DNA from 3 places in the Solibacillus sp. FSL K6-1126 genome. Region 1 is predicted to be linked to each of the others. Evidence: riboswitches for the same ligand, from Rfam matches in the RefSeq annotation. Region 1 holds a riboswitch; each other region holds the start of a gene.

Region 1 (10,959 bases):
AAATTTTCACCACCTGTTCATTCTTATACGAGCTCTGCTTCTGCAGATGCCTCACGCTTTAGCTGGTCCATAATTTGTGCTGTAGAATAAACTGCCCCACAGCGACCTGCTACATAGTTGATCGCCATTTCATGCTCAGGTTGTGTAAAATCAGCTACTGCATCGGCAATGAAAAACGGCTTAATGTCCGACATGAAAGCTTCTCCAGCAGTCATGAGGCAACCGATATGGGCGTAAACCCCACAAATGATTAACTGATCTCGGCCTTGTTCGTTCATCATTTCCAGTAAATTCGATTTCTTAAATGCACTGTAGCGCCATTTTTTCAATACGATATCGGCCTTGCCTGGCGCCAATTCATCGATTACTTTTGTAATGTTCGGATCGTCTTTTAGTCCCGTCCCCCAAAAATCAGTCAGTAATGCGCGTTCTTCTGGGTTTTGATTGCCTGATTGTGCCGTATAGACAACCGGAATGCCAAGTTCATCGCATTGTTTTCTAATTACTTTTATATTGGCGATCATTTCACGAACTAATGACGAATCCTTCTCATAATAATCGATAAAATATTGCTGCATATCATGAATGAGTAGGACAGACTTGTTCGGATCGACTTTCCAACCTACTTTATTTTTTGGAAGATTGCTTTCTTTCGGCATTTTATATGATGAGATCGCTGGAATAGCCATCTAAATCACTCCTTTTTCTTTGTTGGTGAACCCTGTTGTATTTCATATAAATAGTCGTTAAATATCCTTCAGCTGCTCTGTATCGATGCCCATTGCGCGAAGCATTGTCTGGAATTTCGCACCCGTCTCAGCCAATTCTTCTTCAGGCTTCGATTCACTCACAACGCCTGCTCCCGCAAATAATCGTAATGAATCGCCTTTTGCCTCTGCGCAGCGAATCGTCACAACCCATTCCCCGTCGCCTTCAGCATCACACCAACCGATTGTGCCTGTAAAGAAGCCTCGGTCAAACGGTTCAATTTCTGTGATTGCCTGTCTTGCCTTTTCCGTTGGTGCGCCACAAACAGCTGGTGTAGGCTGCAGGGCAATGGCTAAATCCAACGATGAGATATCCGCTTTCAGGAGCTCTCCTTTAATGACAGTCGAAAGATGCATCATCGTTTCCGTATACACGACTGACGGTTTTTCCGGGACTTCGATCGTTTTTAGTAATGGACGCAATCCCTTAACGACTGCTTCCACTACGACCGCATGCTCATGTAAATCCTTTGGAGAAGAAAGCAGTTCCTCTTCACGTCTTTGGTTCTCTACCGGATCTTCACTTCTAGGTCTTGAACCTGCCAATGGATTCGCGATGGCGTACATCCCTTGTCTTGAAACAAGCAGCTCCGGACTAGCCCCGATGAGCGAAGCCTTTTGATTTCCGTATTCAATCGGTGCTGCAAACGTATATCCATGTTTGTTTTGATACGCAAGATTACGTAACAGTTGCGGGAGGTCGATCGGCTCATTGAGACTTACTTCCAGTGAACGTGACAGCACAATTTTATCGAGTTCGCCGCTTCTTATTCTTTCAATGCCTTGCATGACACCTAGCTTATAGTGCTCTGGTGATGGATTGGATACGAGCCGATTGACAGTAACTGATGCTGAACCGGACACTGCCCTTTCCTCCTGCTGCAATGATGGTGCGATTTGGATAGATTCCGGAACAAGTAAACATGCTTTTTTATAGTAATCAAATGGTACCGCGCCCGTTACGACTGATCGTAGATGTCCTTGTTCTTTAGCCTTCTTCAGCACGCTCGCCACCCTATCGGACAATCCTTCCATCTGGTTTTGATGTGGTTCACCCGTTGGCACATGCATGTATACACCTTTGCCTAATATCGTTCTTTTTGGTGTTTCAATGAAAAAGTCACCAACTTCATACTCATCTAAAAGTTCATGTTCGATTACTACTTTTTGTTTGCTTACCATATTACCGCTCCTTTTCGTTTCACTATTCTGAATTCAAAAGACAGACTTAGTTGGCTCCCAATGTCGCGCCGCCATCCACGACAAGATTGCTCATCGTAATATGACTTGACTGATTGGACAGGAAAAACAGAATAGCGTCGACAATATTGTCCGGTTGTGCAATCTTTTTCAGCGGAATCCCTACTTTATACGTTTCAGTCATTCCTTTAATCATTACTTCAGCGCCATGATCATCGGACCACATCGAACGTTGCATGTCCGTATCCGTCGACCCTGGTGAAACGATATTGCAGCGTATATTATGCTCTGCCAGCTCTAAACCGAGACATTTTGTAAACATGACCGTTGCCGCCTTTGATGCTGCATAGGCCGCCATAAAAATTCTTGGTACACTAGCGGCATTGGATCCTACTGTTACAATTGAACCTGCTTTTCTTTGAACCATATAACGGCTTACCGCTCTTGAAACATAAAACACACCTGTCGTATTAATTGAAAAAATCCTTGCCCAGTCACGGTCAGTACATGATTCGACCGGTCCTGTAGCCAATGCACCTGCTACATTGACGAGCATTTCGATTGGTCCAATTTCGTTTTCCACTTTCTCTACAACTGCATCAATGGCGTTACTATCTCCGACATCTGCAGGAAAGGCGAAAACTTCGTGGTCCTGCTCTATTAAACCATTCACATGGCTTCTCAATTTTTCCTCGTTATAATCGATTACAGCAACTTTTACTCCTAATGTAGCCAAGCTTTTGACAAGGCTTGCGCCAATTCCCTGGGCTCCACCTGTCACAAGTGCCACTTTCCCTCTTAACTCCTGAAAGTTCACTTCAACACTTCCTTTCTCGTTTACAGTTATGTAAAAACAGCTTGATTTCTTATTAGAATCAACAATCAATAATGATAATCATTATCAATTGATTCTATTAGCAATGATAGGCCTAACATTTTACAACGTCAAGAGACATTCAAACTTTCCCATAGAAAGACCTAAGTTTCGGTTTAGTGCTGATTTAAAGAGGTGAAATTAGGTATTTCTCAAAATTTTATAAGGAAAACTACGGCATTAAAATCCAAATAAAGGAAGGAAGGTGAACTTGCTCTACTCTATCATGTAGTCTTATCAATTCATTACTGACCAGTAGAGAAGGCTTCATTGTGCAAATATTTTGTAAGAAATACACTCTTGGAAATGGAATCGATAGGAATATTGAATTACTGTACAAAAGATTATGAAATTTGTTCGATTTTCCTGCGAATATTAAATTATTTTCTGTTCATACGGAACACCGTTATAAACCTGCTACTAAAACTTTCCTAACGTCTAATTCCATAAAAATGGCATAAATCAGAAAATTTTTGTTTAACAACCGCTTGTTTGTGATATTTACAGAAAAAAAGCTCTACATAAAACGTGCAGTATAAGTGTAGTGGTCAGCTTTTTATTTATTATTTATTATTTACTTCATATATGGTTCAATTACAGAACAAACGTTCCAATTAAGAGGTGAAGTTTATGAACATTGAACGGCTGCACATCCGAATCATGATTACGTGCTCGATTGTCAGCTTTGCGAAACGGGAAGCATTGGCCGCAAGCTATCCGTTAGAGGCAATTGATGAACTGGAACAGCACGGCTATATTGCCCAGACGCGTTATGGCGACTATTACAATACGAAGCTTGCCGCGCAGTATTTGAGAAAGTTTATGACAACGTACAGTCCGCGCTTAAAGGTTGTGGAGATGGTAGAACTGCTGGATCACGCACCCGAATATGTCGTCGTCGATATTGAAACGACGGGAGGCTCTGCTGCTAGGGGCGATAAAATCGTAGAAATTGCTGCGTTAAAAGTTCGCCATGGTGAAACGGTGGACCTCTTTCACCGGTTTGTGAATCCGGAAAAACCAATCAAAAATTCGCATATTCATGGGATTACTAATGAACGTGTGAAAAATGAGCAAACGATCTCCCCTGTCATTCATAAGTTTAAAGCTTTTTTAGGTGATTTGCCGATCGTCAGTCATCATATCGGGTTTGACTGGTACAGCTTTCTCGCACTGGAGTTTTTCCGAAATGGCATTCGCCCAACAAATCCGGCTGCCTGCACTGTATTGCTTGCGCGGAAATATTTGGACAGCCCGAGGAATAATTTAAATGTCATCGCCGAAACGTATAACATTCCGCTACTAAAGCATCATACAGCCGATGCCGATGCGATTTGTGCCAATGAAATACTGCAGCTTATTATGAAAAAAGCGACTGCACAGTAGTAGACGGTTATATTGTGCAATCGCTTTTTTGTTTTGGATTTTATTAGAATAGTTGGAGGGGTTATTAGAAAATGTCAGCGGTATATTAGAACATCGGAGTGCTTTATTTGAAGATGTCAGATGGTTTTTAGAACAACTGAGTGATATATTAGAAAATCGCAATTATATTAGAACATTTTTAGGTTTATTAGACCATTGCCGGTCGTTATTAGAACTAAATACATGCCTCCTGTTTTATTTGAAACTATTTCCAGCCAATCGACGTAGAATAGAAGAATTGGAGGTGTACGGATGAGTAACTTATCTTCATATATGATGCTTACCGGGATATTGATCACTGCGATATGCGGGAACTGGATCATCCTTAATTATGATGGGGTCGTGATTTATCCGAAAGCTTCTTATCTTACTTTCGGAATCGGGTTAGTACTGGTAGGATGCACTTTTGTAATGAATCAAATCTTCAGTTACCGGGAACAGGAAAAAACACATACAAAAGATAAACGGCATGCTCTAAACGAATGGCTTACTGCTAATCAGCCAGTTAATAAATGGTTGTTTGGACTCGTTATTCTCCCACTTGTGATCGCACCGTTTTATAGCTGGACGCTGTTTTTTACGATGCTGGAATGGTATTTATTTTCAGGGCTTGTAATAGCCGGTATTATTTACATGCTGAAAGGTGACAGAGTAGAAGAAAATACAGGCTGGGAGTATAAAGGGAAGACAAAAAAGATGCTTGATCTGATCGATTACCGCAAACATCCGTTTAATATTTCGCTTATTATCTACATCCTGGTCATTGGAAGTTTTGTGTTAAGTAAGAGATTGGATATTCCGCTCTATATGGAAACAGGAGGCAACTCGCGCTACGTTACTTCTTTGCCAACAATTTCATTTTTAATGTCTTCCTTAATGGTCGTGAGTACGTTTATTTATATTATCAGTCATGGAGATTTCTTTGGTTTTCGTAAAGCCGAGTTAAGTTATGAAAGAGTCATGTTCGTCCACTTTGCAGAAATTATTGTATGTGGTGCCACCCTGTTTATTTTAATTTTCACATTAATCAATGCGTTGTATGTGTATTTTTAGATGGATGGCTACTATCGACAATAGGCACACACCGGTAAATTATTGCATACTGTAACTACAATAAAAAAGAGGTGAACTATTGAATCCGAATCAAGATTATACATCAGTGCAACCCCAGTTTACATTCGACCTTAATAAAAACCCGTTGTTGGACTTACCCCTGTCAAGTAGACAGCCTATAAAAAGACTAAGCAGCCATCTGGTGACGATATTCTATCGGTGCCAGATGGTTGAGTCGTTTTTGGAAGCGCTGGTAATTATAAAAGTAGATATATTGCTCAACAGCTTGTCTTACCGTTTCCTCTGAATAATCATGTAACAGATACAAGCACTCGCTTTTAAAGTGCGAGAAAAAGGACTCAATACAAGCGTTGTCATGGCAGTTTCCTTTGCGAGAATGACTGCCAATCATGCCAAGCTGCTCTACTGTTTGATGATACTTTATGGATGTGTATTGGTAGCCTTGATCTGAGTGAATGATGCTTCGATACACATTTCTTTTTGCGGTCAATTCCTGGAGGGTATCCATGACTAATTCTAAATCATTACGCTTGCTAATACGCCAAGCGACAATTTCGTTGTTATATAAATCCTGTACAGCTGACAAGTAGAGAAATCCATTTTTCGTTGGCAGATACGTAATATCTGTTACGAGCACCTCATTTTCTACACGTTCTTTAAATTGACGCTCCAACACATTATCAAATACACGTGAGAGACGGTTGCCCCATACGCGACGCTTTTTACGGATAATCGATTGAATACCCAACTCACTCATTAGTCGATAGACTTTCTTATGATTCACAAGAAAGCCTTTGTCCCGTAGAGCGATTTTCATGCGTGGATATCCATACATTTTGTGCGTTTGATGAATCGCTAAAATTTGCTCCTTTAAAACAATATCATTATGTTTGCGTAACGATACTTTGCCATTTTTAAGCCACTTATAGTAGCCTGAACGTTCCAATTTTGCCATTTTAGTAAGCCATGTAATGGGATAGCGATCTTTCATTTCTTCAATAATTTGATAACGATCTGAATAAGTAGGCATTCCTCCATTTACAGATTTGGATACTGCTTTTTTAAGTATTCGACCTGTGCCTTATAGTAATCACGTTCTTCTTCTACATTTTTAAAGTGGACCCGTTTTCCTTTTAAAGGATTCTTCTCACCTTTCGCACCAGAACCTGTAGATGCGATACGATTAAAAGCTTCGATGGATCCGACTTCTTTATATTTCTTCACCCAAGCTTTTACTTGAGAAACATTACGAATCTCATATCGATCCGCAATTTTTTGCATACTTTCATTGCCTGTTAAATAAGCTTGTACAATCTCTAACTTCAACTCGTTTGAATAAATATTATTTTTTCTCGACACAAAAAAATCCCCTTTAAGTAAAATGTTTACCTACAGCGTACTGTAGGTTTTTTAACATTGTCTACTTAAAGGGGATAATATCATGTTCGTAAAAGACCAGCAAAATTTTATTAATGTAATGGGCGTCAACCAGTTAAATACACTGGATAATATATCGCTGCTTGATATTTATTTGAGTGCCAATAATGTCATTGAACCGCACTACCACCAAAATGCGGCGGAACTTGTTTATTGTATTGCGGGAAGTGCGGTTGTTTCGATTTTGAATCCGTTTACGAAACAGCTGATGCATTTTCCGATTACCCCCGGCCAGGTCGCAAACGTCCCTCATGGGTGGTGGCATTACGAAGTCGCCACGCAAAACAACACGCATCTGCTCGCCATTTTCAACGCACCGACACCTGAAGTCATTTTAGGTTCCGACCTCCTCAAGCTGACACCAGCAAATATTATGGCCCACACATATGGGATGAACGAAAATTTGTGGACGCAGGCAGTTGCACCGGTACGGCCGAATACCTTCATCGGTCCACCAAACCCATGGCAGCAAGTCCAGCCTGGCAACTACGGCGGCGGGTATGAGCAGTAGTTTTTCTCGGTCAAAGGAATCAAATTTCAAAAATACATTTGCATAATGAAACGGCCGTGTTATGATAACTGTGAAATTAACCTAATATTGGAAGCAGGTAATCTGCTTATAATTGAATATGAAAACTACTAGGGGCGCCTGTTTGGCTGAGAAGAACCCTTTGCACCTGATCTAGGTAATACTAGCGTAGGAAAGTAGTGTCGATCCCTTTTTATTTGTTTTAGGCTGCGATACCACTTTCTTTAGTTGAAAGTGGTTTTTTTGTTGCAAAAATTTATTGTAAAGGATGGTAGAAATGAATAAAACGAGGAAGCTTACGTATTCAGCGATTATCGCTGCACTTACAACGATTCTCAGCAGTTTTGTGTACATCCCTTTAGGTTTTGCCAAAATTTTTCCAATTCAGCATTTTGCCAATGTTGTATCGGCGGTGTTGCTCGGTCCATGGTATGCGGTATTACAGGCATTCCTTACATCGACATTGAGAAACTTAATGGGGACAGGCAGTATATTTGCTTATCCGGGGAGTATGATCGGTGCCTTTTTGGCTGCGTTTCTATTTGCGAAAACGAAGAAGTTAGCGTTTGCGGCAGTAGGTGAAGTAATCGGGACCGGGTTGCTCGGTGCGATGGCTACTTACCCGATCGCCATTTTATTTTTAGGTCACGAAGCGGCGCTGTTCGGTTTTGTCCCGGCATTTATGATGAGTTCGTTTGCGGGTGCGCTTTTAGGCTATGGCTTGCTGAAGATTATGGTGAGAAACCGGGCGTTTGGCGGGATGCTTTATCAGAATGCCGGGTGAATGGAAGGTTTTTATTAGAAATTTTTGTGTCGATATTAGAACTTCTTGGCGGGATATTAGAACTTCTGCGCATGATATAAGAACAGTTTGGGATTTTGGTAAAACGGGCTTATTCCTAAATAATGTGCGCGTCCATTTTGCGCTAGCCTGCCGTTTTTATTAGAAGATTTATGATGGATATTAGAAGATTGCAGGGGGTTATTAGAACTTCTGTGAACGATATTTGAACATATTAAAGACTTATTAGCACAATGTACAATTATATTAGAAAATCTCACTTTTATTAGAAGATTTTAAAATATATTAGAACAACTCAGACCTTTATTAGAAAATGAAACGCCGGGTATCCATTCAGACACCCGGCACATTTTATTAAGGTAAATTAATCTGCCAAGATACTCCGTAACGGTCATTTACCCAGCCGAACTTCTTACTGAAACCGTAATTACCGATTGGCATTAGCGGATGCCCGCCTTCAAGCAATTTTTCATAAAGATGGTCGGTTTCTTCTTCCGTATCACACGTTATAAAAATAGAGAATGACGGTGTGAAGTCAAATTCATGCTTAATATTACTGTCAATGCACATAAATTCCTGACCTTTTATCGAAAAAGTGGCTTGCATGACTTTTCCTTCGTCTCCGCCTTCATTTGCCCCGTAGCGGACAATGCTTGTAATTTCCGCATCATCGATAAGTGATGTATAGAAGTTCATCGCTTCTTCTGCAACGCCGCCTTGAAACATTAAAAATGGTTTTGCGCTTTTCATCGTTATCTTCCTCTTTCCCACTAAAATTAAGTTCATTTGCACCACTTCAATGTAGCTTATTTTATCCTTTTACGCGAACTTTTCTCCCTACAGTTTAAAAGGCATCTCCAACTCGTAGATGCCTGTTTAATATTTAAATTCCGCAATAATTAGCTGTAATTCTCTGTGCCAACTCCGTTTAAACTATTGCTGATGATGACAGATCTATTAGAACATCACAGCACTTTATTAGAAATTCCTTGCCGAAAAACAAAACACCGGGTGGTCATAATCTCCATCCGGTGATTCATCAATTATTCCCCAAAAACAATATGCCACTCAGCGCGGCCAGCTAAAAATTCCTCAGCCAATGCTTTTGCACCTTCCAGGCTGTGACTTGCTGCCCAGCCGCATTGTACTTCATTACATGCGGGTACCGATTCCGCCTTCAATACATCCTTCAGCGTATTTTCAATAATCGTTAATACGCCGTCATAGTCATTGTAGTTCAGTAATGCCAAGTAAAAGCCTGTTTGACAGCCCATTGGCGATAAATCTACGACGTCTTCACTATGATTACGGATACGGTCAGCCATTAAATGCTCTAATGAGTGTAGTGACGGCATTTCCATATGCGCTTTGTTCGGCTGCTTGAATCGGATATCGTACTTTGTTACGACGTCGCCTTTTGCTCCTGTTTTCGTACCGGCAAGTCGTACGTATGGTGCTACTACTTTCGTATGGTCTAAATCAAAGCTCTCTACATTTGTTTTCTCTGTTGTCATGTTAAATCCCCCTAGATTAGATAAACTGCATCGATTTTATAAATTGTTGAATCCGTTCATTATTGTTTGTTGTAAAGAAGTTTTCGGTTACGCCGTCATAGCTGATTTCACCGTTTTCCAGAAATAGAATCCGGTCTGCCACTTCGCGCGCGAAATTCAGGTTATGCGTCACGATAATCATCGACTTGCCTTCCTCCGCCAAATCCTTCAGCACCTTCAGCACTTCTCCTTCTAGTTCTGGGTCCAGTGCACTTGTCGGCTCATCGAACAGTAAAAACTGCGGCTCCATTGCCAATGCTCTTGCGATGGCAACACGCTGTTGTTGCCCGCCGGATAATTGCGAAGGATACTGGTCTGTTTTATGACTCAGGCCAACCTTCTCCAATAATTGCTGTGCCTTTTGTCTTGCAATTTCTTTGTCCTGCTTCAAAACGGTAACTGGCCCTTCCATCACATTTTCAAGCACTTTCATATGCGGGAAAAGATTGAAGCTTTGGAATACCATCGCCGTATTTTGACGAATCGAAAGCAAGTTTTTCTGAGAGATCGGCTTGTTCAGTTCAACTGTCTGGTTCCCGACAGTCAGAACGCCTTTTTCAGGTCGCTCCAGCAGATTGATACAGCGCAGCAGCGTTGATTTTCCTGAACCGGATGGACCTAAAATAACCGTTGTTTCGCCTTCATGAAATGTTAAATTAATATTTTTCAATGCCTCATTCTCGCCAAAGAACTTCGACATCTGCTGAAATTGTACGATAATAAGCCCTCCCTTCTAGCGCTTCACGTTACCCGACTTATATATATTTTGAGGCGTATTTTTCCAGTCGGCCTTGAATGACCATCAACACACTAATAAAGATTAAATATATAACTGCACAAAGCGAATAAATCATAAGTGGCTCATACGTCCTTGCTGTAATTTGCTGTCCGACCATGAATAGATCCGCAAGTGTGATACTGGCTACTAAAGATGTCCCTTTTACCATATCGATAAAATCATTGGCTACTGGCGGCAATGAAATACGAACCGTTTGCGGTGCAATGACACGTCGCATCATCTGCCAATACGTCATACCGAGTGATTCTGCTGCCTCCCATTGCCCTTTTGGAATGGCCAAAATTGAAGCTCGGATCGATTCAGAAGCATATGCACCCGTATTCAGAGAGAATGTAATAATTGCCGCTGTCCACGCATCAAGGGTAATCCCCAGTTTCGGTAGACCGAAGAACACTATAAATAATTGCACTAATAATGGTGTTCCGCGAAACACCCATACGTAAGCACCGAATATCCATCGTAAAACCCGGTAATTCGAGATTCTCGCTAATGCCGTCAC
Region 2 (10,959 bases), 430 kb from region 1:
TGGTCGATTGCACAAAGAATCAATATGCCGATGGATGCGCTTTTTCTGCTCAATCCGGTACTCAATCCATACGTACTTCAGGTCGGTCTACGGTTGCGGTTGCCTGTTCGTGTAACATGGAGAGTTGTGAATGGTGAACAGGATTACGATTATAGGGCAATGGTGCAGGATATTCGGTCATTGCAGGCAATCTATCCGTTTATAGCAAATGAGCCGATTGGCAATTCCGTATTGGAAAAAGAAATTCCGGGGCTCACGATTGGGAACGGGCAGAAACGTGTTCATTTTAATGCTTCTTTTCATGCCAATGAGTGGATTACGACGTCGATTGTCATGACGTTTCTTAATGATTATTTAATTTCGCTCACGAATAATGCTTCAATACGAGGGCTATATACATTGCCATTGTATATTCAAACGAGTTTAAATATTGTGCCAATGGTAAATCCCGACGGAGTAGATTTAGTGCTGAACGGACCTCCGGAAGATGAAACAATTCGTAAAAACGTAATCGAATGGAATAATGGTAGTACAGATTTCTCGGGTTGGAAAGCGAATATTAATGGGGTTGATCTGAACGACCAGTTTCCTGCTGAATGGGAACGGGAAAGAGAAAGAAACCCGAAAACGCCTGGGCCGCGGGATTATGGTGGGCAAAGTCCGCTATCGGAACCGGAATCCATTGCAATGGCCGATTTGACAGTAGAGCGGGATTTTGCTCGGGTTTTGGCTTTCCATACACAAGGTCAAGTTATTTATTGGGGATTCATGGGATTGGAACCTCCTGAAACAGAACAGCTTGTCAATGAATTTGCGAGGGTAAGCGGATATGAGCCTGTGCAGACAATAGAAAGCTATGCGGGTTACAAAGACTGGTTTATTCAAGATTGGCGCCGCCCCGGATTCACCGTTGAACTGGGGCTTGGAACGAATCCTTTACCAATCAGCCAATTCGGTGAAATTTATGAAGAAGCATTAGGGATTTTTTTAAGTGCATTATATATGTAAATAAAGTCCCCCCGTTACGTCCTTAGAGGTAACGGGGGAACTTTTATGAATCCCTCAAGGTTTCATCAATTTCAAGGATGCTTTGCTTTAGCTCATCTAGTTTGGATTTATTCTGCTCGACAATATCCAAATGCTCCTGCCTTTGCTCTGCATTGGCAAGTGCATTTTCGGTACGTTCCATTGAATTAAAAGCATGTTCCACCGCAAATTCCTCTGGGTGGGACATTGCCTGTTTTACTGCACGTTCTGTTCGTTCAACGGAGTTGGATAATAAAGTAATCGGGTGATTTTGTTTCCAGCTAGGTGTACCTGAACTTTTTTTAGCCACTGTTCCTCATCCTTTCTTGCGAAAATTGACTGATTCACACGTTTAGTATTGGTGGATGCAATGATTCCATACGCGGAAGAAATTCGGAATTGTTAGGAAATGTGTCGATATCAATTTTTATCTTTATAGGGAATAACTGCAGCAAGTACAGCCATACTAAAATTGATTCACTTTTAAACATAGGGAGGCGGAACGAATGGATAAGAAGGGTTTCACAGATCCAAAATCTAAGAAGATCCACCAAAACTGGGCGAGCGAAAAGCATCAAAAGTCTCAAATCAAAGGGGAAACAGAGGTAACTCTGCATAACCAGATTTTGAGAATTAATGCGAAGGCGAGACAGTTCTAACCTTTGTCTTGAAGTAAATCAGGCCTTCATTCCAGTACATACTGGAATGAAGGCCATTTACATATCAATACATTTTTCTTTTTCCTTTTTTTGCTTGCTGATGGAGCTCGGTTAGTTCATTCGCAATTTCTTCCTTTACTTTGTTTGGTGCAATTTTCATGTTTTTCGGTGTTTGCGGTAATGATTGTTTATTCGTTCCTTTACTTTTACTATCATCTCTGCCCATTTAAATGCTCCTTTCAATATTGGTTCCTTCTTAATATGGCTTTACAATTTTTTTTCATTACAAAAATTGAGGAAGCCTGAAAAAAGCATAAAACCTCCTATCCTGAGCACATTAAGCCAGTAGGAGGTGATGAAATGAGCAAAAACAGTAAAGAAACGATGAATACGCGAACACATAATCCTTTTTCTACCTATAAAGAATTACACCGAAATACAACAAGTCACAATCGGAATCCGGAAGATAATACAGCGGAATTTGCCGAAGAGTTCGATTCGAAATTAAAAAATAAAAATAATAAAACAAACCATGATAAAAACCAGCAATCCAATAAAAAGTAAAAAGTAACGGATAAAGAAAAATGAAAAAGCCTCGCTACATAGAATGTACAAGGCTTTTTCTTATATAGCTGGGCAATAGGTAAATCTAGCCCATATAAACACTTTCACATGTTCCCGCTATAGGCTCATAGAAACAATGCTGTTTAAATTGACCTGTAAATGGTTGATCGTACCAAGTAGGAGGACATGGGCCGGATGGGTTAAAATACCAAAGTGCATATTTCGCCGGATGGTCTCGCCAATAATCCAGCGTCTGTCTTGCTAATCTTCTTTCAGTCTCTCTAGCCCTCTGATAAAACATGTTTCCTTTTTGTACCGCCTCAAACGAATAGTTATTGCCCTGTACTTGGAAAATAACCTGCTCGATTGTTCTCACATCATTAAAATCCAGGCATGAAGCAACAGCTCGGTTCACAATTACATTTCCGACATACAGCATCCCTTGTTTTCCTTCACCTTCAGCCTCAGCCCGCATCATTCGTGCCATCAAATCCACATCGGAATCCCGGTATTTTACTCTTGGCATTTTTTCACCTCACTACTATAGTATGAAACAGTCAACCTGGTTGCGCATATGAATGAATGAAAATGTAGAATATTGTTTTTTGTCATGGTTACTTATATATTTCTAACCTATCTTTCCGCATTAATACGGTATATAGTTCATAAATTAGTACATAGGAAAAGGAGGACGGACAATTCAAATTCATGTAGTACAACCGGGAGAATCATTGTGGGCAATCGCACAGGCTTATGGAACAACAGTGCAGAGTTTAGTGGAAGCCAACCAAATTCCGGAGCCGGCCCGGTTAGTGGTCGGGCAAGCATTGGTCGTTCCATTGAAAGGGCAGTATTATATTGTACAGCCAGGGGATAGTTTATGGTCAATTGGTCAACGTTTTCAGGTGAATTATTTAACGCTCGCACAAGCAAATGGCTTGAATCCAGATGCGTTGCTGATGATTGGCACCTCATTGTATATACCGGAACCAACTAAAAGGTCCGCAGAAATTTTGGCATATGTAGAACCAAGAGGCGATGAAATAAGTGATGCGCTGCTCGACCAAGTTCGGGAGGCAAGTCCTTATTTAACGTATTTAGCTATTTTCAGTTTTGAAGCAAGACGGGATGGTTCATTAAAAGCGCCTACAATTAACCCATTACCGGAAATTGCTGAACAAAATAATACAGGAATAGCAATGGCAATCACTAATCTCGAGGATTATCAGTTTAGTGCTGAGCTAGCACGTGATATTTTCCAAAGTGTTGCAGTTCAAAATTTACTGCTGGACAATATCATAGCTGAAGCAAAGCGTATCGGAAATATTTCAGATATCCATTTTGATTTTGAACGGATTGCACGCGATCAGCGGGAAGCTTATAATAATTTCCTCCGAAGAGCTGTAGAACGTATGCATGCGGAAGGATATACCGTTTCTACCGCATTGGCTCCAAAAACGAGAGCCGATCAGCCGGGAGAATGGTTTATGGGCCATGACTATAAGGCGCATGGCGAAATAGTGGATTTTGTTATGTTGATGACATATGAGTGGGGCTATTCTGCGGGACCTCCAATGGCCGTTTCTCCGCTGCCGCAAGTCGAACAAGTAGTACAATATGCATTAACAGAAATTCCTGCAAATAAAATTTTACTTGGGCAAAATTTGTATGGTTACGATTGGACATTACCTTTTGTACAAGGAGGAGATTACGCAGAAGCGATAAGCCCGCAACGTGCAATTGAAGTGGCCAAACGCTACAACGCAGCAATCCAATTTGACTATACAGCACAGGCACCCTACTTTAACTACTATGATGAGCAAGGGCGTTCACATATTGTCTGGTTTGAAGATGCACGTTCGATTCAGGCGAAGTTCGATTTAGTAAAGCGATTAAATTTGCGCGGAGTCGGCTATTGGAAGCTCGGTCTGCCATTCCCGCAAAATTGGCAGCTCATCGGGGCTAATTTTAATGTAGTGAAGAAATAGCAAAAGGAAAGAAAGTCAGATGAAAAAACATCTGACTTTTTGATTGTCATCTAAATTAAGAAGGAGATTTTATTGAAGCTGATGAAGTATTAGTAGTAGCTGAATAAAAGGGGGATTATAGATGGGGAATATTCCGGAAATTTTACAAAACTTACGTATCCCAGTAATCGGGGCACCATTGTTTATTATTAGCAATCCGAAATTGGTCATTGAACAATGTAAGGCAGGAATAGTCGGGTCAATGCCTGCGTTAAATGCAAGACCGGCAAGCCAGTTGGATGAATGGTTAGCTGAAATTACAGAGGAGTTGGCCAGCTATAATGCCAAAAATCCGGATCAGCCGGCAGCGCCATTTGCCATTAATCAGATTGTTCATAAAACAAATGAACGTCTGGAACAGGATATGGAGCTCTGTGTGAAATATAAAGTTCCGATTATTATTACTTCACTTGGGGCACGTGAAGAAGTATTTGAGGCAGCACATAGTTATGGTGGCATCGTTTTCCATGATGTCATTAACAATCATTTTGCAAAAAAAGCGATTCAAAAAGGTGCAGACGGCATCATTGCTGTAGCAACAGGTGCAGGTGGCCATGCAGGTCAGCAAAGCCCATTTGCGCTCGTACAGGAAATCCGTGAATGGTTTGACGGTCCATTAGCTTTATCAGGATCAATCGCGCGAGGACATTCGGTATTGGCTGCACAGGCGATGGGGGCTGATTTTGGCTATATCGGTTCACCATTCATCGCGACCGAAGAAGCGTTTGCTCGTCAAGAATATAAACAGATGATTGTTGATAGTACTGCAGAAGATATTGTATACAGCAATTTATTTACAGGAATCCACGGGAATTATTTGAAAGGTTCTATCATGAACGCGGGGATGGACCCGAGTAATTTAAAAGAAAGTGATCCTTCAGCAATGAACTTTAACGATAATACCGCAAAAGCCTGGAAAGATATTTGGGGCAGCGGGCAAGGAATTGGCGCGATTAAAGAGATTACTTCCACAAAACAATATGTCGATAAACTGGCCGAGGAATATGCTCAGGCTTTTCATGAACTGACTGGTAAAAGATCTGCAGTAACCCATCTACAATAGATGTCAGCGCATCATTAGTAACAAAACTTTTACTAACGATGCGCTATTTTGTGAATTTGTTATTGAACTATTAATTTCGTAATTTTGTGAATTCACTTGCCCGGTTCGAATTAATTTGTTACACTCTGGGTAATTAAATGCATTTGCGGGGGGACACAGCAGTGTTGAGAAGGTTAAAACCTGACCCTTAGAACCTGACCGTTAATACGGACGTAGGGAGCAAAGTACAAGCTATACATATGTACTTACTTTGGCTCCGCGTATATTTTACGTGGAGTCTTTCTTTTGCAAATACACAAGCATTTGATTTGCGGGGGGACACAGCAGTGTTGAGAAGGTTAAAACCTGACCCTTGGAACCTGGCCGTTAATACGGACGTAGGGAGCAATGAAAAGTGGTACGTACACTTTTTGGGGACGTCTCTCTATATGTTGAGACGTCCTTTTTGTGCTTCCGCCAACAAAAAGGAGGAGTAACAATGGGGTTTTGTGAAAAGGTAAGAAAAGAAACGGATTTTTATTGGGAGGCTAGCTTTTATCATCCTTTTGTACAAGGGATTGCAGATGGGAGTCTACCGCTGGAGAAGTTTAAGTTTTATATGTTGCAGGATGCGTATTATTTAAAACATTATACGAAAGTATTAGCTCTTGCAGCTGCAAAAGCGACAACGGATGATGATGTTCAATATTTTCTACAAACAGCAAAGTTTATCCATGATGCCGAGCTTGAGTTGCACCGTACAACGTTTAAAGAATTAGGTGTGACAGCGGATGATTTGGAACAATTCGAACCAGCACCAGCAGCCTATAACTATGTGAGCCATATGTACAATGCAGTGCATAACGGAGATGTAGCAGAAGCATTTGCGGCAATCCTGCCATGCCCATGGCTGTATCAGGAAATTGGGCAAAGATTAAAAGATGCATGCCCCAATATACCTCTTTATGAACAGTGGATTGCATTATATGCTTCCGAGGAGATGCTTCAAAATATTGAAGTACAAAAATCGATGCTAGATCGATATGCGAAAGAACAACCTGCAAAGCTTAAAGTACTACAGGAGCATTTTAAGAAAAGCTGTTATTACGAATGGATGTTTTGGGAAATGCCTTGGACGAAGCAAAGCTGGGAACAAGGAGTGTATGTAAATGAGTCTGCAAGCAATTTATAATAAACAACCATTAGTTCATTGTATTACCAACTATGTTGTCGCAAATTTTACAGCGAATGGCTTGCTGGCGGTAGGAGCTTCACCAGTAATGGCGGATGCAATAGAAGAAGTGGGTGAAATGGCTGCCCAGGCCAATGCTTTGCTTTTAAATATGGGCACTTTGAATGAACGGACAATAGAGTCGATGAAGAAAGCAGGACTTAGCGCAAACATGCATAATACTCCGGTTGTCCTTGATCCAGTAGGTGTAGGGGCAACGAAGTTTCGAGCGGAGACAGCACAACAATTGCTCGACCTTTTAAAGATTAATGTAATCCGTTGCAATATTGGAGAAATGGCGGCTCTGGCGGGAGTGAATTGGGCGTCTAAAGGTGTGGATAGTGGCAAAGGAGATATCGATGTTGCAGTGACTGCCAAAAAGTTGGCTAATAACTATCAATGTATTGTGATCGTAACAGGAGAACAAGATGTTATTACTGATGGGATAAGAGTGGAATTTGTAGAGGGTGGTCATGAAAAGGTGACAAAAATGACGGGGAGTGGCTGCTTGCTTAGTGCCTTTTGTGCAGCGGCGCTTGCAAACAGTAAAGAACCGTTTGATGACTTACTGACGCTACTAAATGAATATAAACAGGCAAGTGCCAATTCTGTTGCAACTATAGGAAATTTCCACACAAATTTCTTGAATGAACTAGAAAATTTAGCGGAGGGACGAAAATGATTACATGTACGATAGCAGGATCGGATAGCGGTGGCGGTGCCGGGATTCAAGCCGATTTAAAAACGTTTCAGGAACTCCGTGTATTTGGTACATCAGTAATCACCGCATTAACCGCACAAAATACTGAAGGAGTGCATGGAATTTTTCCGACAACGGCTGATTTCGTTCAAGCTCAGCTAAAGGCAGTACTTCAAGATTTCGACGTAAAAGCAATTAAGACAGGGATGCTGTTTAGTGCTGAAATTATCGAAGCCATTGTGACTTTACTAAAAAATACGGATATTCCGCTTATCGTTGATCCGGTCATGATTGCAAAAGGCGGTGCCAGTTTGCTAGAGCAGCAGGCAACAACAGCTCTTAAAGAAAAGTTATTGCCGCTCGCAACCGTTTGTACCCCGAATATACCGGAAGCGGAAATCCTGACAGGCTATAAAATACAAACGGAAAAGGATATCGCATCAGCGGCGCATGATTTATTAAGTCTGGGGCTGAAATGTGTTGTCATTAAGGGTGGTCACTTAAACAGTAAGCATGCGACAGATACGGTTTTCATTCGCGGGGTGCAACCATTTAAAATGAAAACCGAGCGGGTGGATACGAAACATACTCACGGTACAGGATGTACATTTTCTGCAGCGATTACCGCGGAAATGGCAAAAGGCAGATCGATAGAGGCAGCCATAATAGAAGCAAAAAAATATGTGCAGCTTGCAATCCGTCATCCGCTTAATATTGGTCATGGGTTTGGTCCGACAAATCATTTCGCCTATCATGAACAGCGGGGGATGTGCGATGTCCATGTCCTTTGATTTGAATAAATATTTTGTGATGGGAACGGCCAATTGTAAACGCGAACCATTGCTTGTTTTGGAAGAAGCTTTACAGGCAGGTATTACGATGTTCCAACTGCGAGAAAAAGGAAAAAATGCATTAAAAGGCCATGCGTATGCAGAGTTTGCCCGTCAATGCCAAAAGCTATGCCAAACATATAAAGTGCCGTTTATTATTAATGATGATGTCGAGCTTGCACTAACATTAAATGCAGATGGTATTCATGTAGGGCAGGAAGACACCGGTATTGAACAATTTAGATTCCTTGCAAAAAATAAAATCATCGGTGTATCGATTCATACGATGGAGCAACTCGAAATGGCCATTGCAAATGGGGCGGATTATGCGGGAATTGGTCCAATTTATGAAACTTCCACAAAAGATGATGCGAGAGCACCAGTAGGGCTGACGTTACTGGAAGAAGCGAAATCTCAGTACACTCAATTTCCTATTGTAGCAATTGGCGGAATCTCTGTTGAAAATAGTTTCATTGTAAGACAAACAGGAGTAAATGGAGTCGCCGTTATTTCGGCAATCAGTCATAGCGATAATATAAAAGAGGCTGTAAATTCACTATAAGTTAAATTCTGTCATATAAGTACTATTTTGATTGGAATAACCTGTACCAAATTACTCTTTTCTACTATTCTGGCAATTTAGTATGATAGTTCTGTTATACACTACAGAATATGGGAGTGAAAGAAATGTTGAAAAAACTATCTGCTTCAGCCTTAACGCTAACACTTTTAGCAAGTGGCATGTCAGCAGTTTCAGCGGCACCAGTCTCTACAAATGAAGATATGACACGTGGGGAGTTTGTGAAGGCCGTAATCGATGCATTGGGGGTAGAGGTCGGTACTGGTCAGTCTGTAAAATTTCAGGATGTACCTGATTCACTTAAGCCTTATATTGAAAAAGCGGTGGAATTAAAGTTAATTAAAGGAAAAACTCCAACTAAATTTGCACCAGACGAAAAACTGACACGCACACATGCATTCCTTATTGCGGCAAGAGGATTGCAGGATAAGGAAACATATTCTGAAAAGGTATTGGATCAGTTTAAAGACGCAAACAAAATTGGACAAGGCAATCGCCAGGAAATGGCGAAAGCGGTAGCAACAGGATTACTGACAGGCTTTGATGACGGAACGATTCGCCCGAATGATTTTGTAACAAAAGCTCAAATGCAAAAAATTCTTCAGCGCTTTTTGGAAGAATACAGTCCGGTAAAGGCAAATACGACGGTTTCTTTACGTATTTTAGGAACGACGGATATTCACACAAATATTGTAAACTATGATTATTATAAAGATACGCCAACGAACAGTTTAGGTTTGGCAAAAACTGCGCTACTAATCGAAAAGGCGCGTGAGGAAAATCCAAATACAGTGCTGTTTGACAATGGAGATGCAATACAAGGAACGCCACTTGGCTCGTATATTCAATCAGTAACGAAATTAAAAGACGGGGAAGTTCATCCATCGATTGCTGCGATGATTGCACTTGATTATGATGTAGCGACATATGGTAACCACGAGTTTAACTACGGTTTGGAATTTATCGATGAAGTAACGGATGATGCCCCATTCCCGTATGTAAATGCCAATGTGCGTAATGCAACGACAAAGGAATTAATGTATAAACCATATGTCATGATTGAAAAAGAAGTAGTCGATTCAAACGGTGAAAAAACGTTGATTAATATTGGGGTAACAGGTATTGTGCCACCTCAAATTTTAAAATGGGATAAAGCAAATTTAGAAGGAAAAGTAACAGTCGATGATTCCGTAGAGGCTGTTAAAACAGTCGTTCCGCAAATGAAAGAAGCAGGAGCAGATGTTGTCGTAGTACTTTCACACTCTGGTATGGGAGATGCTACACATGAAAAAGGGGAAGAGGATGTATCGTATTTACTATCTACAATTGAAGATGTGGATGCAATCATTACAGGGCATGCCCATGGCGTATTCCCTGGTAAAGTGGATAGCTCTATAACAAATGTGGATATTGAAAAAGGAACAATGAACGGCAAGCCGATTGTTATGGCCGGTAAATTTGGTAGCCATTTAGGGGTCATTGATCTAGAGCTTGAGAAAAAAGACGATGCATGGGATGTTACAACAGGAACGGGCGCGGTGCGTGAAATCGCAAAAGATAATGATGCTGTCAGCGCTACGGTTGTAGAAAGTGTAAAAGAAGCACATGAAGGAACAATTAAATATGTGCGTCAGGCAGTAGGGACAACGACAGCGAACATTCACAGTTACTTCTCGCAAGTTCAGGATGATCCTTCTATTCAAATTGTAACGAATGCCCAGTCAATCTATGTGAAAGAAAAGTTGAAAGATACAGCGTATGAAAACCTTCCTGTCCTGTCAGCTGGTGCACCATTCAAAGCCGGAACAAGAAGTGATCCGGAATACTATACATTTGTACCAAAAGGTGAGCTTGCAATTAAAAATGTAGCAGATTTATATTTATATGATAATACACTTGCGATGCTGAAGGTAACAGGTGCAGATGTGAAAGAATGGCTTGAAATGTCTGCAGGACAATTCAATCAAATAGATGCAACAAAATCAGAAGAACAGCAATTAATCAACGCCGAATACCGTTCATACAATTATGATGTTATTGACGGTGTGACGTATGAAATTGATGTAACAAAACCGGCAAAATATGATGCAAGTGGAAAAGTTGTAAACGAACAAGCATCACGTATTGTCAATCTGCAATATAACGGGAAGCCAATTGATGCAGCACAGGAATTTATCGTAGCGACAAATAACTATCGTGCGAATGGTACATTCCCAGGTGTTCGTAATGCGACAGCGGTTGAAATTTATCCGGATGAAAACCGTCAGGCAATTATCGACTATATTTTAGCCGAAAAAACA
Region 3 (10,959 bases), 370 kb from region 1:
TTGGAAAATCAATTTTTCCTTTTCATTCAACTTTATCACCTCTAATCAAACATTTGTTTATAATTATAAACTTTTGTTTACGTAATGTCAAATTAATATTAAATTTTTCGTCTTGCGTAGTATGGAAGTACTTTCTTCTTTTATGAGCTGTGACATAATAAAAAAGCTGTTTGGAAAGTTTCCCTTCCAAACAGCTTTCTTGCTATTCTACTATTACATCGCCATTTTCTGCTATACGTGGCTGTACGAGCACCTCAACACGGCGGTTTTTGGCTCTGCCTTCTTTAGTATCATTCGTAGCTATCGGCTGGAATTCTCCGAAACCTTTTACACTGAAGTATTTGGAATCAAGTTGTTCATTTCCCGAAACGATTTCTTTCATGAAGTTTACTGCACGCATTACAGACAGATCCCAGTTGGAATCAAATTCCGGTGTCTTAATCGGTACATTATCTGTATGACCAGTAATTACAATATTACGCGGTGGATCAAACATTAATAATTGAGCAAGCTCGTCAGCAATTGTTGCATATTCCGCTTTCACATCTGCTCGTCCCATATCGAATAAAATACTGTCCCGGATGGTAATTAATAATCCCTCTTCTGTCATTTTCGTTTCAAACTGGTCTTCCAGCTCATTAATCGCAATAAACTCGTCCACACGGTTTTGCGTTTCATGTAGGCGTTGCTGATCTTCCATATATTTAGAGATACCTGTTGGTGTAGAGTTATCCGGTGTTTGTATGATAGATGAGTTGTCCATTACACCTGTGCCACCGGTAAAAATATTATTAAATACTGCAGACATTTGCTCCAATTTTTTCTCATCCACTGAGCTTGATGCAAAAAGTACAATAAATAATGCTAGTAATAACGTTAATATATCTGCATAAGGTACTAACCAGGACTCGTCAATATGTTCCTCATGCTTTTTATGTCTTTTACGCTTCTTTGCCAAGGCCACCCGCCCCGCTTTCGGTAATTTGCTTACGTTCTTCCATTGTTAAATATGAAGCCAGCTTTTGCTCGATTACACGAGGTGCTTCACCTTCAAGTACGGATAAAATCCCTTCAATCATCATTAGCTTTTGCTTAACTTCTACAGCGGATTTACGTTTTAACTTGTTTGCAAAAGGATGCCATAATACGTACCCAGTAAAGATACCTAATAATGTCGCAACAAAGGCCGCTGAAATGGCGTGTCCTAATTTATCAATATCAGACATATCTTTTAATGCAGCAATAAGGCCTACTACAGCACCTAATACCCCAAGTGTCGGTGCATAAGTACCTGCTTGTGAAAAAATGCCTGCTCCACTTGCATGGCGGTCTTCCAGCGCTTCAACTTCCTCTGTTAAAACATCGCGAATATAGTCTGCGTTTTGTCCATCAATCGCTAATGTCAGTCCATTTTTTAAAAATGGATCTTCAATTTCAGCTGCTTTGCTTTCTAATGCCAATAGCCCTTCACGACGAGCTAAATCTGCCCATTGTGAAAACATTTTGATCAAGTCGATATCACTCGCGAGTTTTGTTTCTGAAAATAAAATTTTAAAAAGCTTTGGAATTCTTTTTAATTCCTTCATTGGGAAAGCGATTGTAACTGCAGCAATCGTACCAAAAATAATAATTAAAATAGCAGCAGGGTTTATTAACACTTCCGGTGTAACGCCCTTTAAAAACATCCCGAATAACAGGGCGATAAAGGCGATGATAACCCCAACAACTGATGAAATATCCATATGTAGTACCTCCAAATTACGATGTCTTTTCTTATTTCGGTATATTTAAATTTTTATTAACTTCCTTTACACTAGTTATAAGAAGATTTTTTTATTTTTGACACATTATTATTCTTTTCTGAGCTGGAATATGAGTAATAATAGGTTAAGAATTAACTAATTTTTAAGATAATTATTGGAGGAATGAATCAATGAATTCAACGTTCGAAGCAAAGCTAACGAAATACGCAGAACTAGCAGTAAAAATCGGTGTCAATATTCAGCCAAATCAATATTTGTATATTGCAGCCTCTATCGAATCGGCACCATTTGTACAAGTAGTGACAAAAATCGCTTATGAAATTGGAGCCAAACAAGTATTTGTAGATTATACAGATGATCAAATTACACGTACTCGATATGAGTTGGCACCGGCGGATTCTTTCGATTTCTTCCCGCCTTGGAAAGTACAGGAACGTGAATGGCTTGCTGAAGAAGGTGCGGCATTTATGAGCATCGTATCCCAAAGCCCCGATTTACTGTCAGGCATTGATTCAAAACGTATTGCATCATTCCAAAAGGCTTCAGGCACTGCATTGAACAAATATCGTCAATATGTTCAGTCAGATAAAATTAGCTGGACGGTCATTGCAGCTCCATCTAAACAATGGGCTCGTAAAGTATTTCCTGAATTGCCGGAAGAAAAGCAAGTAGAGGCATTATGGGATGCCATCTTTAAAGCAACACGTGCGGATCTGGATAACCCGGTAGAAGCATGGGCACAGCATAATGACAACTTGCATGAAAAAGTTGATTACTTAAACAATAAAAACTATGCAAAATTACACTATACAGCTCCAGGGACGGACTTGACGATCGAGCTTCCTAAAGGACATTTATGGTGCGGGGCAGGCAGTATTAACGAAAAAGGCGAAGAGTTCATGGCAAATATGCCGACAGAAGAAGTTTTCACAGTACCACATAAAGATGGTGTAAACGGGTATGTATCTAGTACAAAGCCATTAAGCTATGGTGGTAATATTATCGATAACTTTAAACTTACATTTGAAAACGGTCGTATCGTTCAAGTAGAGGCAGCACAAGGTGAAGAAGTATTAAAAAATCTTGTTGCTACAGACGAGGGATCACATTATTTAGGAGAAGTGGCGCTTGTTCCATTCCATTCTCCAATTTCACAGTCGAATATTTTGTTTTACAATACACTATTCGATGAAAATGCATCAAATCACTTGGCAATTGGCAGCGCCTACGCATTTTGTATCGAAGGCGGCAAGTCAATGTCGTCTGATGAATTAAAAGCTCACGGTTTAAATGAGAGCATTACACATGTCGACTTCATGATTGGCTCTGAACAGATGAATATTGATGGTGTTACAGCTGATGGGCAAAGCGAGCCAGTTTTCCGTAATGGGAACTGGGCATTTTAACCGCTGTTTCACTTCCGGCTTTACCGATAAATAAAATTTCAAGATGTCGCCATATTTACAGTTTTTTCTACATTAACTAACTAAATTACCCTACAATGTTCCAATTTAATAGGGTATAATTGGTTAATGATTGTTATTACTAAATAGAGAGGAGTTTTTATAATGTTTGATCACCATTATCCGTTCTTATCTGACTACTATACGTTAGTGTTAGGGTTTACGGTTATACTTCTTGTATTCTTATTTATGTTTATTATGTACTTACGTATTGGTTTACAATCACACGACTCTGTTATAGTAGATTCAAAGGCAAACACATTTGCGCCAAACGAAAAATCATTGGATGGTCACCATCATCATTAAATTTTTTTACAACCACTCTATTGAGTGGTTGTTTTTTTGATATTAATACATCACTTCTTCTTTATTTATTTTATTTTTAACTTTATTAGTGCGCATTTGTTTGAATTATCTAAAAAATATTTTAAAATAAAACAAGAATCGAAAGGGGTTTGAAGAACAATGTCTGCATTGCAAACGATTTTAGAATTTAATGAAAAATTCGTAGAAGAAAAACAATATGAACAATATGCCACAACGAAGTTTCCAGATAAGAAAATTGTAGTTTTATCTTGTATGGATACACGTTTAGTAGAATTACTACCTAAAGCTATGAACTTGCGCAATGGGGATGTCAAAGTTGTAAAAAGTGCAGGGGCAATCGTAAATCACCCATTCGGCGGGATTATGCGCAGTTTACTTGTAGCCGTTTATGAATTACAGGCAGATGAAGTATATATTATCGGCCACTATGACTGTGGAATGAGTGCAGTTGATCCGAACGTAATGATCGGCCATATGCTTGAACGCGGGGTTAAACAGGAAACGATTGATGTCATCAATTATGCCCGTTTTGATTTAAAAGAATGGTTACGCGGTTTTGGGGATGTTAAAACAAGTGTATTAAAAAGTGTGGACTTAGTCAGAACACATCCATTAATGCCAAAAGGCGTTCCAGTACATGGTCTTATCATCGATCCTGCAACAGGAAAACTTGATTTAGTAACAGACGGCACAGTTGAACAAAAATAGATAATAAGTAATTAGCGACAGCACTCAATATAATGAGCACTGCCGCTATTTTTTATAATGTGGCCCCTTTATATTCCCGCTGTAAAATGGCGTACATATAATGATCCACCCATTTTCCGTTTATATACAATAGCTCTCGTAATAATCCTTCTCTTGTAAAGCCCGACTTTTCCAATACACGAATAGAAGCAGAATTTTGCGGGGCGACATATGCCTCAATCCGGTGAATATTTAAAGTAATAAAAGCGAATTCCATTATTAGACGTACTGCTTCAGTGACAATTCCTCTACCTGTAAACTTCTCATCCATCGAATAGCCGATAAAACCGCTTGAATAAGGTAAACGTTTAATTGAATAGAGAGAAATATGCCCGATTAACTGACCTGTTGCATTATAAAAAATGCCGAATGAAAACTCCCTGTTCGACTGCAGCAAATGTATGCTTTCTAAAATTTTATTGTACTGTACTTGTTCTGTATAAAATTCATCGTGATGTAATGGCTCAAATTCGGACCAATACATTTTATTGTCATTTAATAATTTTGCCAATCCTTTCGCATCCGACGGGGTAAACGTACGAAGCGAACATTGTTGCCCAATAAGTTGAACCATTGGACCCTCCTTCTTGTGAAATAGCTTGAATAAGCTTTTCATTGAACCACCTACATTTCATTTCAAAGCTTGCTACCGTTTTTTCAACTTTTTCTTTTTTGATTTTACAGGCTTTGGTATTATATCTATAAATTCCGATTTTTCTTTATGTGCAGTTGTTTTATTACCGCTTTCGAAAATGTTCGTGAGCTTTAATCCGCGCTTTGTAACTTCTTTTTCTATATGGGTAACTACTTCTTTAAGTACTTGAACACGTGCATAGTTTTTGTCGTTCCCCGGAATTAAGTGCCAAGGAGCGTTTTCCGAATCAGTTTTTTCAAACATTTCATCGGCTGCCTCACAATATAAATTAAATTTATCACGGTTCCGCCAATCTTCAGCCGTCAATTTCCATGATTTATATGGATCAGCTGCTCTTTCATTAAAACGTTTAAGCTGTTCATCCGAATCGATATGAATCCAAAACTTTATCATTATATAATCTTCATCTGTCAATTGCTTCTCAAAACTATTTATTTCTTCATAAGCACGCTTCCATTCTGCTTCTTCAGCAAAACCCTCTATACGCTCCACCAGCACCCGACCATACCAAGAGCGATCAAAAATCGCAATCTGGCCATGCTGCGGCAACTTTCTCCAAAAGCGTTGCATATAATGATAGCGCATCTCATGGGGCTGTGGGGCAGAAATTGGCCATACCATTAACCCACGCGGATCGATACGCTCTGTTAAACGCTTAATCGCTCCCCCTTTTCCTGCTGCATCCATTCCTTCAAATGCAATAATAAGGCCAATTTTATTATTAAATAAAAATTGCTGGGCATTTAGCATTTCATATTGCAAAGCTTTCAATTGCTTCTTATAGATTTCCTTCTCCAGTTTTTGCGATAAATCCACATCTTGTAGCTTTTTCAAATAGTGCTGCCTCCCCTATTCCATTTATTATGTATATTTTACTCGAAAGTGTATGGAATTGGTAATTGTTGCGGTTATTTATTTGAATCATTTGATTATTTTATGTTGGCATCCTGTTTTAATAGAACAAAAAAACGCGGGCGCACTTATATATGCACCCACGGTTATAATTTAGTCTTCCAATGTTGTTAAAATAATTGGTTTATCTTTTGTTACAATAATCGAGTGTTCGATCTGGGCAACTAATGATTTATCCGGTGTAATAAATGTCCAGCCGTCACCTGATTCTACGATATGCTCAGCCTTCGCCGAAATGAACGGCTCTACCGCCAACACCATGCCTTCTTTCATGATTGTCGTATCCCAAGCATCGTAATAGTTCAATACATGGTTTGGTTCTTCGTGTAATGATTTACCTAAGCCGTGTCCTGTTAAGTTCATAATTACCGTCAACCCGTGATCACGTGCTTCACGCTCTACTGCTTTACCGATCTGATTTAATTTCGAACCTGCTTTAACCTTTGTCATCGCACGGTCAAATGCTGATTTTGCTACAGAGCAAAGTTTTTCTTTATCTTCATAACCTTCACCAACAACAAAAGAAATACCTGTATCTGCAAAGTATCCGTTTAAAGAGCCCGAAACATCAATGTTTACGATATCGCCGTCCTGAATAACCTTGTTCCCTGGAATGCCATGTGCAACTTCGTGATTTACTGAAATGCATGTATATCCCGGAAAATCGTATTCGCCTTTAGGACCAGAAACCGCGCCTGCTTCCGCAAACATACGGCCTGCAATTTCATCTAATTCTTTCGTTGTCACGCCAGGTACTGTCGCAGCTTTCATTGCCTCGCGAATTTCAGCACAAATGCGTCCAATTTTTTTAAACGCTTCTATTTCTTCTTGTGTAGTAACAATCATGTGTAACTTCCTTCCTCTTAAACAATGTCTACCCTTAACTATAGCATACTTAATATCGGTTGTAATTGTTCAAGGATTTTAAAATTATTTGGATTTATGATCAAATTAATACGACATTGTACAATAGAAATTAGAAAAAGCTTGCAACGGGAAAATAATCCCTTACTGCAAGCTTTGAGTTTTCAATTCATTATGGTGTTTGTGCTTTTTGGAGTAAACGGGGTGCAGATGTGAATAATATAACTGCAATAACCGCTGTAATTATTGTTGCAGGTACCATATAAGTACTGTTATAAATTATTGAGTAGATCCACACATTATCATCGCCTGCGTACTCTTTAAAGAACACGACACCTGCGAGCAAGTGCGAAACAAATCTTAAAGCTCCGCCTATTAGAGCTCCTATTACGATATAAATTGCCATTTTTAGTTTATTGAGTGATTGTGTTGCCTGTAATAATGGCTTTCTTACAATTGCCGCTAACCCTACTACTGTAAATGCAAGACCGTAATCTAAAATCGCCTGAAGCCAGTGTACTATGTAAGCGCCGAACATCATTTGCATAACGCCGATCAGCAAGCCAGTTGCAAGTCCTGCTGTTAGTCCCCAACGAATGGCCATTAACATAATCGGTACCATAACAAAGCTGATTGACCCGCCCTGTGCCCACATTTTAAAAGATACTTGGTCCAATACAAGTCCGATGGCAGCAAATATCGCTATCTCCACCATCATCAATAATTTTTTTCTGTCCATAACAATTCCCCTTTCTTTTCTCCGATGTAACAAAAGTGAAGAGGGATAGAATGGAACTTTTACTTCTTCTAGATATTTAGAAAAAGCAAAAAACGATAATCAGGACAAAAGCCTGACTATCGTTTGAACAGTCGGATTCTATCCACATCCCTACGCAAGTGCTAACTTACAGGTTCAAAGAGTCAGTGCAATCCCGTGCACAATCTCAGCCGACTTTCTCGGCACCCCTTGTGGTACATCTAAATTTTTATTGTTTGAACATGCTCATTGTAACGAATATTTCTACAACTTTCAACAGCTATTATTTTGAAACGTACTAGAATTACATATAATAGATACGAAGGAGTGATAAATGATGGATCAATCGAAAGGTTTAAGTGCACTAAGCTATTTGAGCTTTTATTTTGCACCGTTTATTTTACCGGTAATTATATTTATCGTTACGAAAGATGAAGCCGTTAAAGGCCATTCTAAAAAAGCTTTTATTTCTCAACTTATTCCAATACTGTTAGGGATTTTGTACATGATTTACTTTTTCACTTCCGTTCTTTCCTGGAATAACACTTTGACAGTGAGCGTGCAGGATTTCTTTATTAGTTCACATTTTATCGGATTTATTCTTTTAGTCCTTATTACGTTTATTCTGGCGATTTGGAATCTAGTCCAAGCGATTAAAGTTTTACGTTAATGTTTATGATAGCTCCTTCTTTGGGTATATTTTTTATACGAAATGTATTCGTTAAGGAGTGTATATCATGAAATTAAATAAACTCATTAAAACCGCAATTAAATATGGACCGATCGTGTACCCGATCATTAAAAAAATGATGGATAAAAAATCTGCACCCCAACCAGCAACTACACGACGAACGCCAAAACGTTAACGCAGAAAAACACATTTCGCACTAAAACTCGTGTGAAATGTGTTTTTTGTTGTCTTTTATTTAATAATAATTTCGGTTTTACTGTAGCCTTCTTTAAGCTTTTGGACTTGTAAAATGGCAGGCATTGCTGCTTTTAATTCGGCCACATGGGAGATGACGCCGATTAAGCGGCCTGTTTGCTGAAGATCGATCAAAATATCGATTGCCCGTCTTAACGCCTCCTCATCCAATGTACCGAAGCCTTCATCGATAAACATCGTATCGATATGCACACTTCCTTGAACACTTTGAATAACATCGGCCATTCCTAATGCTAATGAAAGTGAGGCATTGAATTTTTCACCGCCGGACAATGTTTTTACATCCCGCGTTTGTCCTGTATGGCTGTCATATACATCGATACTGAGCCCGCTCTGTGCATTTCCTTCTTTACGACCTGTCGATTTTAGGAAGTATTGACCATTTGATAGGACACGTAAACGTTCATTTGCCGCATGGGTTACTTTTTCCAAATAACCAATTTGCACAAACCGCTCAAATGAAATTTTCGAATCGTTTTGTCCGCGGATTAAATTATAAACATGCTCCACCTGCATCAGTTTCGCTTTATAGCTTTCGATCTGCTGTGCAGATTGGTCAAGTTTTTCGAGGGTTTCCTCACATTGCTCCACATAGGACTGGGTTAATGTAATTTTAGAATACTGTGCCTCGATTTGCTCATTCAGCTCATGAATCTGTTGCTCACTTGCCGTTAAATCAGCCCGTTCTTTTCCTTCGAGCAAAGGTTCTTCCTCGGCAATTTGAACAGATAATGTATGAACATTTTGCTTGTAAGCTTCAACTTCATCCTGAATTTGCTGCTGAACATTTAATGGCAGTAACGCATTCTTATATGTTTCCAAGTCAAAACTTTCTTGCTGCAATGCTGTATCAAACGCTTTTTGCGCTGAAAGAGTCTCCTGCTGTTTTTCTGTTACAAGGTTTTGTGCATGTAGATGGTTCACTTCACAAGATTTTTCATCTAATTGGATTTTTTGCATTGCCTCCAGTGCACTTTGAATTGCACTTTTTAAATGGCGGTGTTTTTGCTGCTGGCTGGCCAATTCTTGTGTTACTTCATCCAATGTAGAAAACTGAGGCAATAATGACTGCTCACTTTGCTCAAGCTTCCCTTTTTCTTGTGCATATTGTTTATCGATATCGACTACATATTGCTGCCCTTTTTCAATACGGCCTTGCAGCACTTCTTTACTTTCAATAAGCTGTGCCATCGTTTTCTTTTCAGTGATGAGCTGTGCCTGCTGCTGCTTTTGCTTTGTCAATTGCTCAGTCAGTTCGGCCAATTGCTGTTCATAATAATGTAGTTGTGAAAGCTCAACGTTCAGTAACTCTAGAGCACTTCTTTTCTGTTCCAATGCTGCCTTTTCTACATCCAATTTCGAGTTGACCTGGTAAAAGCTTTGCATAGCACGGTCGCCTTCTTGACGAAGATGTTCCAGTGCATTTTCATCAATGGTAAACGCTTCGCTATTATGAATGGCTGGATGCTCCGTGCTCCCACATACAGGACATGCTTCCCCATGATGTAATGAAGCCGCTAGAAACGCTGCCTGATTGCTGCGTATTTGCTGCTCCATATTTTGCAGCTTCTGTTGCGCTCCATCGGCAATTTGTTTCTTATCAGCAAGCTGTTTCACTAAAGTTTCTATATTCATTTGTATTGCAGCCACTTCTTTTGCCATTTCAATTTTTCGTGTTAATACAGCCTGTGCTTCATACGTTTCATGGTACGTCACTGTCGCATCTTCCAGCTCATTTATAATAGCCTGCTGCTGTTGGTGTTTTTCTTTTAAAGAAGCTGCTTCCTTTTGGAGCTTATCAAATAATTGCTTTGCGTTTTTCTGGTTTTCTGAAAGCTTTGCCACCTTTTCCCGCTGCGTATTAATCGATTGATAAATCGGGACAAGCTGTTCAAGCTGTGAAATTGATTTCGTAAATTCATCCAACAGTGGCTCATGCTGCTTTTGCTCCTGATAGTGATTTGTCGCCTGCAGAAGTTGTACCTGTGCACGTTCATAGTCAGCCTTTGCTTTCTGTAAGGAAACTTCCGCTTGTTCAAGCTGCCGTTTTACCTTCTCATATTCACGTTCTAAAGGTTCTATTTGATTAGCCTTTTTTGCAAGTACAAGTTTCTGTTGTTCTGCTTGTATTTTATCCTTTTGCTGCAGCAATTCATCGAGCCGGGCTTTCCTGATTAAAAACTTTTCAATTCGCTCATTTAACAGCCTTTGCTCATTTAATGATTTAACTAACGTTTGTAAATGCGTTTTTGAGGCTGCATATTGTCCTTTTAATGCAGCACATTGCTCTTCATAAAATTGCTGTTCTGTTTCCAATGCCGTTTTTACTTGATACAGATTAATGACATCATTGTTCAGAGCTGTAAACAGTTCCGATTCTCTGTGCGGGAGGCGGGACCGAATATCATGAATCGTATTATCCTGCTGCATCCTTGCTTGTTCATAATGCTTTTCAGCAATATTCTTTTTCTCTTTCAGCAGTTCCACCATTTTCGTAAAGCGTTCCGTTTTAAAAATTTTTCGGA

What was found. Region 1 has a riboswitch for thiamine pyrophosphate ahead of thiW (energy coupling factor transporter S component ThiW). Riboswitches for the same ligand answer to the same signal wherever they lie in the genome.
Region 2: it holds a riboswitch for thiamine pyrophosphate, as region 1 does, so the genes downstream of both, tenA (thiaminase II) here and thiW (energy coupling factor transporter S component ThiW) in region 1, are expected to answer to the same signal.
Region 3: it holds a riboswitch for thiamine pyrophosphate, as region 1 does, so the genes downstream of both, thiT (energy-coupled thiamine transporter ThiT) here and thiW (energy coupling factor transporter S component ThiW) in region 1, are expected to answer to the same signal.

What each region holds. Positions count from the first base shown of each region.
Region 1 covers NZ_JBBOPD010000001.1:3,315,995-3,326,953, forward strand. Annotated here, with positions in the region: partial or broken gene MHH44_RS16500 (isochorismatase family protein) at 33-689, opposite strand; gene dhbC (isochorismate synthase DhbC) at 747-1,949, opposite strand; gene MHH44_RS16510 (2,3-dihydro-2,3-dihydroxybenzoate dehydrogenase) at 1,996-2,784, opposite strand; gene MHH44_RS16515 (3'-5' exonuclease) at 3,472-4,227, shown strand; gene MHH44_RS16520 (nucleotidyltransferase) at 4,519-5,319, shown strand; gene MHH44_RS16525 (IS3 family transposase) at 5,507-6,370, opposite strand; gene MHH44_RS16530 (transposase) at 6,379-6,699, opposite strand; gene MHH44_RS16535 (cupin domain-containing protein) at 6,782-7,288, shown strand; TPP riboswitch at 7,409-7,498, shown strand; gene thiW (energy coupling factor transporter S component ThiW) at 7,584-8,090, shown strand; gene MHH44_RS16545 (VOC family protein) at 8,463-8,858, opposite strand; gene MHH44_RS16550 (S-ribosylhomocysteine lyase) at 9,152-9,622, opposite strand; gene MHH44_RS16555 (amino acid ABC transporter ATP-binding protein) at 9,639-10,379, opposite strand; gene MHH44_RS16560 (amino acid ABC transporter permease) at 10,417-10,959, opposite strand, start outside.
Region 2 covers NZ_JBBOPD010000001.1:2,889,236-2,900,194, reverse strand. Annotated here, with positions in the region: gene MHH44_RS14405 (M14 family zinc carboxypeptidase) at 1-1,008, shown strand, start outside; gene MHH44_RS14400 (hypothetical protein) at 1,052-1,336, opposite strand; gene MHH44_RS14395 (YpzG family protein) at 1,533-1,685, shown strand; gene MHH44_RS14390 (hypothetical protein) at 1,750-1,911, opposite strand; gene MHH44_RS14385 (hypothetical protein) at 2,046-2,249, shown strand; gene MHH44_RS14380 (cell wall hydrolase) at 2,335-2,775, opposite strand; gene MHH44_RS14375 (glycoside hydrolase family 18 protein) at 2,981-4,237, shown strand; gene MHH44_RS14370 (NAD(P)H-dependent flavin oxidoreductase) at 4,359-5,339, shown strand; TPP riboswitch at 5,477-5,575, shown strand; TPP riboswitch at 5,642-5,740, shown strand; gene tenA (thiaminase II) at 5,818-6,510, shown strand; gene thiM (hydroxyethylthiazole kinase) at 6,488-7,231, shown strand; gene thiD (bifunctional hydroxymethylpyrimidine kinase/phosphomethylpyrimidine kinase) at 7,228-8,040, shown strand; gene thiE (thiamine phosphate synthase) at 8,024-8,641, shown strand; gene MHH44_RS14345 (bifunctional 2',3'-cyclic-nucleotide 2'-phosphodiesterase/3'-nucleotidase) at 8,767-10,959, shown strand, end outside.
Region 3 covers NZ_JBBOPD010000001.1:3,688,196-3,699,154, forward strand. Annotated here, with positions in the region: gene MHH44_RS18445 (carbohydrate kinase) at 1-30, opposite strand, end outside; gene motB (flagellar motor protein MotB) at 203-958, opposite strand; gene motA (flagellar motor stator protein MotA) at 942-1,742, opposite strand; gene MHH44_RS18460 (aminopeptidase) at 1,934-3,169, shown strand; gene MHH44_RS18465 (hypothetical protein) at 3,332-3,532, shown strand; gene MHH44_RS18470 (beta-class carbonic anhydrase) at 3,692-4,261, shown strand; gene MHH44_RS18475 (GNAT family N-acetyltransferase) at 4,314-4,874, opposite strand; gene MHH44_RS18480 (polyphosphate kinase 2 family protein) at 4,947-5,789, opposite strand; gene map (type I methionyl aminopeptidase) at 5,961-6,713, opposite strand; gene thiT (energy-coupled thiamine transporter ThiT) at 6,904-7,470, opposite strand; TPP riboswitch at 7,601-7,709, opposite strand; gene MHH44_RS18495 (DUF4870 domain-containing protein) at 7,826-8,158, shown strand; gene MHH44_RS18500 (hypothetical protein) at 8,226-8,354, shown strand; gene MHH44_RS18505 (SMC family ATPase) at 8,411-10,959, opposite strand, start outside.